One region of the Clostridium zhoujianii genome, then DNA from elsewhere that is predicted to be linked to it. Evidence: riboswitches for the same ligand, from Rfam matches in the RefSeq annotation. Region 1 holds a riboswitch; the other holds the start of a gene.

Region 1 (3,195 bases):
AAGAATTTAGGTAGAGAGTCTGACAATAATGTTACTAAGAATTGAGCTGTTCCTAATTCCTTTATAACAGAACTTAACGACCAGGCTAGTATTAAAATAACACCAGTTATAATTAATCCCTTCATACCATCAATCCAAATTTCAATAGCTTCAGACACCGTGAATATCTTCTTACATACTGCAAGAGCTATAGCCACTATACTAGCAAATAATGCTGATTGGAATAATGCTATTGATGCATCTGCGTTACTGAAAGCTTGTTGTATTGCATTAAAAGAAAATGGTGCATCTGTAAATACCGCTTGAAGTACTGTATCTTCACCAGCCATTACTGATTGATATCCACTATAATAGAAACTAGCTAAAGCTGATACTATTAATGTACCTATAGGGATTATAGCATTCCATATACTTAACTTTACCCCTGTCTTTGCTTCAAACTCTTCTGCTGTCTCTTTGTCTACTTCAATATCCTTTAATACTTGTTCCCCTTTTCTTGCTCTAATTTCAGCCTTTCTCATTGGTCCAAATTCTCTTAATAAAACAGCAGTAATTACTACAAAAGCAAGTATTAATATATTATAAAATCTATATGGTATAGTTTGTAGAAATACACCAAAACCATCTACATTTTGACCAATCCCTTCAAATCCATCCTTTATTAATCCAACCTCAAGACCTATCCATGTTGATATAATTGCAAGTCCTGCAATTGGCGCTGCTGTTGCATCTATTATAAATGCTAATCTTTCTCTTGATACTTTCATTTTATCTGCTACTGGCTTCATTATAGGTCCTACTATAAGTGCATTAGCATAGTCATCAAAGAATACTAATATTCCTAAAAGCCACGTAACAACTTGTGCACTTCTTGGTGTTTTTGCTCTCTTTGCAAGAGCTTCAGCTACCGCTCTTGCTCCACCCATTTTAGAAACAAGGTTTATTACACCACCAATAACTAAAACTTGAAGTATTATACCTGCATTCCATGGATCCGCAAGTGAAGTAAGTGCTCTTTGAACAAAATCTAAAAATGCTTGAACTGTTGCTCCTATAATATTAAATCCTGTAAGTTGTAACATAAAACATCCTGACAATGTTCCAACAAACAATGAAATAACAACATTTTTAGTTATAAAAGCTAATATAATTGCAACTAGTGGCGGTATTAATGTCCACCATCCAAATTTTACTGAGTTAGTTACTGCTGGCTCAACTTCTGCAGCTAAAACGGCAGTAGATGATAATACTAGTAACATTAAAGTTGAGATAAAAATCATTAATCTTCTGTTCTTCATTTTATTATTCCCCCTATATTTTTTTGTGAAAAGAATTAGAGGTCCATCATTTTATAAGACATTATTTTTTGAATATGTCTAAAATAAAAAAGAGCCTTGAGTTAACACTCAAGGCTTTATATACACAATAAAAAAATCCTGAATGATAGCTCACCACAAAATGACTTTGTGACAGTCTTATACATATTCTATATAAGCCCAGCGTTAGGATATTTAAGCTTTAATCCTTCACTTCGGCGATATTTCCTTTCTTATTGCTTCATCCTGCTTAAGTCTGCAATAATACTCTTAAGTACCGCGCCTCTACCTCTTGTCTTATTCACTTCTTATAATTTAGGTTAATTATACATTTCATTCATTAATAATTCAAGAACTTTTTTAACATTTATTCATAAATACTATTTTTTCCCTTTAGCTTTGAAGTGACCAGCTTTAACTATAGATACTAATAGTATTATTGCAAAGACAGCAGATATGATATACCCCACAATGCCTAACATTGATAATCCCTTATAATCGGGACCTACCTTATTACTTATAATTAGTGAAGATCCTAATATTAAAGAAGATATTAATAATGTTGCAACTATTCTATTAACCATATTACTTATCTGAGATATAGTTTCATCTAAATTGGTTATATTTAAATTAATTCTTGTTCTACCATCGGAAATAGTATTAAGAACCTCCAATGTCTTGCTAGGTATTCTAATTGTATCTCTTGCAAACGCATATGCTGATAACACTAACTGCTCTTGATTCAATTCTTTTAATAAATCAAATTTCCCTTTGGATTTTGCAAAAGAAGTTACAACAGAAATTATATCCAAATCAGGATCTACTTCAGCCACTACACCTTCCAATATTACTAATCCTCTTACTAGAACCACTAATTCTCTAGGAAACTGAATTCTATTTTTTCTAGCCAATGTAAATATTTCCCTAAGCAATATCTCCATCTTTATATTTTTCAAACTTGTAGCTAAGTATGTATCAAACAAATATGATACATCTTCATAAATTGTTCCTTTATCTATTTTTCCCCGCTTAATTCCCACTGCTAATATGAAATCTACTAACTTCTTCTTATCACCTGTTGCCACAGATAACAGCGCAATATTTAGCCAACTTCTTAAGCCTTCATCTAATATTCCTGTAATACCAAAATCTATAAAGCATATACGATTATTAGATATTAATATATTTCCTGGATGAGGATCCCCATGAAAAAATCCATCATCAAAAATTTGTTTACAGTAACAAAGAGCTAATTTTCTCGCTATATCCTTGTTGTCATAACCCTCATTTCTTATCATCTTTAAGTCATTTATTTTAAACCCTTGAATATTTTCAAGAGTTAACACCTTTGAACTCCAAAGTTCCTCAATTATATCCGGAGCATATACAGAGGCTATATTTTTATTATTATTCTTAAATATTAATATACTTTCTCCCTCTGCTATAAAGTCCAATTCTCTTTCTGTACTTGCTTCTAATTCATTTAAAACCTCTATTGGATCCACAACTTCTATATTTATCTTTGCCTTGGTGAATTTAACTATTCTTTTTAAAATAGATATATCCATTTTCATAGTTTCTTGCACATCAGGTCTTTGAATTTTAACTATAACTCCTCTGCCATCTTTTAATATCCCATTATGAACCTGTGCTATAGACGCAGACGCCATTGGCTCTTCATCAAAAAACAAAAAGCACTCCCGTAGTCTTTTGTTTAAAGAACTTTCAAATACCATTTTTACATCTTCAAAACTCTCCATATAGGCTGAGTCCTGTAACTTTATCAGTTCATCTATGTACGCCTCTGGTAATATATCTGATCTTGTACTCAATATTTGTCCTATCTTAACAAAGGTAGGACCTAATTCTTCGAAAGCTT
Region 2 (3,195 bases), on a different contig from region 1:
TTTTCAACTTTGGAATTAATTCTATATTCTCTCTAATTGTTAGATGTGGAAAAAGTCCTGTATTTTGAATTACATAACCTATCCTTCTCCTTAACTGTATGGTATCCTCTTTTGAAATAGCCTTATCATCAATAAAGATATCTCCACTAGTAGGTTTAATCAACTTATTAATCATTTTTAATGTAGTAGTTTTTCCACATCCACTTGGACCGATTAAAACTACAAATGAACCTCTTTCTATATCCAAATTAATATTATCTAATATAACTCGAGATCCAATCTTTTTTGTTACATTTTTTATTTTTATCACTATATCCCGTCCCTTCATACTAACTGTATTTATTACAGTTATTCCGAATTCCTATATATAGCATAACATACTGCATCTTGAATTTTTTCTTATCTACCCCTTATAAGAGTTACTCTTCTGTTTTTAACTAATACTCTCCTTTGTTTACTCCATTTTACACTTAAATCTGATTTGAACATAAATTCAGAATAGTTTTCAAGATGATTTTAAGATTTTTTTTCTTAAAATAAAAGAAAAAAAGATGTAGATTCTCTACACCTTTTTAATATATTTTTATATCTTAAACTAGCTCATTTCTTATAAGGTCTTCATAACTTTCCCTCTTAACTGCCAATCTTGAAGTACCTTCCTTAACCATTACCACTGCTGGCTTTTGAATCTTATTATAGCTACTTGCCATAGAAAATCCATATGCTCCTGTAGACATTATTGCAAGTAGATCTCCTGTCTCAGCTTTTGGTAGCATAGTATCAGTAATTAATATATCTCCTGATTCACAACATTTACCTGCTATTGTAACCTTATTAGTATTAGGTTGTCCCATTTTATTTACTATTCCACATTCATATTTAGCTTGATATAAAGCTGGTCTTATATTATCAACCATTCCTCCATCAACTGCTACATATTCTCTAACCCCTGGAATCTCTTTAACAGATCCAACTCTGTAAAGAGTTAACCCAGCATTTCCAACTATTGAACGGCCAGGTTCTATTGTTAATATAGGTCTTTCAACATTTAAGTTTTTGCATACTTCATCAACTTTGTTTAAAATTGTTTCACAATATTCCTTAGTTGTTCTTGGTGAATCTGCCTCTGTATAGTATATTCCGAATCCACCACCAAGGTCTAATTCCTTAATTAAATGTCCTGTTTCTTTCTTTATATTATTTATTAACGTAAGCATTACTTCAACTGCATCTCTATATGGTTCAAGTTCAAATATTTGAGATCCTATATGACAATGAAGTCCTGCTAAATTTATATTTTTAAGGCTAATTGCCATTTTTACCGCTTCCATTATTATATCTCCAACAGGTGCAAATCCAAATTTCGAATCAATTTGTCCTGTCTTTATATAATCATGTGTATGAGCTTCTATTCCTGGAGTTATTCTTAAATAAATATCTTGTACTTTTCCCATATTATTAGCTATTCTATCTAGATTCTCCATTTCATATAGGTTGTCTACTACAAATCTACCTACGCCTAACTTTACTCCAAATTCAATTTCATCTAATGTTTTATTGTTCCCATGGAAATATACCTTTTCCATAGGTAATCCTGCTTTATATGCTGTATATAGTTCTCCACCGGATACAACATCTAGGCATAATCCTTCCTCTTTGATTAACTTAACCATTTCAACATTTAAAAAAGCCTTCCCTGCAAAGGCAACTCTATTATTTTCCTCACTACATTTAAAGTAATTATAATAATCTTTACATGTATTTCTAAGTAATTCTTCATCCATTACATATAATGGTGTACCATACTCTGCTGCTAAATTGCTTGCTTTAACGCCCCCAATTATCAACTCATTGCTGTCTACTGTCATACTTCCAAATAATTTCATATAAATATACCCCCAATTTAGTATAAAAGTTGATTAAATCTTCATAAAATAAATAAAACAGCAAAGATAACCCTTGCTGCCAAAATACACATATATAATGTACCTTGTAGCTCATCACATTTTGTGACAGTTATACACATATTTTATGTATATCCAGAAATAGATCCTGCAAAAATCCTACTTCTTCGGCCTAACACCTTTCATTAATCATCATAGTCTGCCGACTCTTATTAATTACTAATTGCTTTGGCACCTCTACCCTAGGTAATATCTCTCATACCATTTTATTCAACTTTAATCATTATGATACCACAATTTATTACATTTGTAATGAATTTTTTGAAATAATAACAAAACTTTCATTAACTTTACTAGAAACCACGATACTTGTCCATTAATTCACCCATTATCTCTGCTGAAGTAGGCGGTGTATATGTAATAGCATTTGCTCCAGCCTCTACAGTTGCCTTAACACTTTCTATTGTAGGACCTCCTGTTGCCATAACAGGAACCTCTGGGAACTGTTCTTTTATACTTCTAACTATTCTTGGAGTATCCTTACCTCCTGATACATTTAGTATAGTTGCTCCAGCCTCTATTCTTTCCGCTATATCTTCATGCTCCGATACTATTGTCACTATAACTGGTATATCAATGGTAGCTCTTACTTTTCTAACTATTTCATTAGATGTAGGTGCATTTACAACGACACCCATAGCTCCCTTGAATTCTGCATCTAAGGCTAGATTAACCACTCTTTTCCCTTGAGTGATTCCACCTCCAACTCCACAAAAAACCGGTACATCTGCTGCCATAATTAAAGCTTCAGTTATAAGTGGCTGCGGTGTGAATGGATAGACAGCTATAATTGCGTCAGCATTTGTATTTCTAATAATAGCTACATCTGTAGTAAATAGTAATGATTTTATTCTTTTTCCAAATATCTTAATTCCACTACAATCTCTAATAACTGATGGAACCTCTACTACATGGTTTCTTAATGTACCTTTTATTTCTGGCACGAATTTAGCCTCTTTTGCCATTATCTTTCCTCCCTACCTTATCGCTATACATTATATTATACTCTTTTATAAACTTTTATAAAGATAAAAAAAAAGTGAAATTTATCCCTTTGAATAATTACTCAGCTTTATAAAATTATATATTTAATTCAACATATCTTCTAACTGACCATTTTATTGAAAAAACTTAACTACAAATATCATTTTAAATAATATTTGCAGCCACACTTTTATTCTTAATATGTGAATTAATAGTATACACTCTCAAAGAGAAAATTTAAATAATA

The links. A riboswitch is a leader RNA that binds a small molecule or an ion and turns the genes downstream of it on or off. The one in region 1 is predicted to bind lysine.
Region 2: linked by a shared signal. The riboswitch ahead of lysA (diaminopimelate decarboxylase) and the one ahead of ACSYT2_RS16425 (Na+/H+ antiporter NhaC family protein) in region 1 are both predicted to bind lysine.

What each region holds. Positions count from the first base shown of each region.
Region 1 covers NZ_JBPUTF010000004.1:105,434-108,628, reverse strand. Annotated here, with positions in the region: gene ACSYT2_RS16425 (Na+/H+ antiporter NhaC family protein) at 1-1,298, opposite strand, end outside; lysine riboswitch at 1,437-1,612, opposite strand; gene ACSYT2_RS16420 (ABC1 kinase family protein) at 1,697-3,195, opposite strand, start outside.
Region 2 covers NZ_JBPUTF010000005.1:65,913-69,107, forward strand. Annotated here, with positions in the region: gene ACSYT2_RS17110 (betaine/proline/choline family ABC transporter ATP-binding protein) at 1-310, opposite strand, end outside; gene lysA (diaminopimelate decarboxylase) at 591-1,886, opposite strand; lysine riboswitch at 1,986-2,152, opposite strand; gene ACSYT2_RS17120 (beta/alpha barrel domain-containing protein) at 2,258-2,929, opposite strand.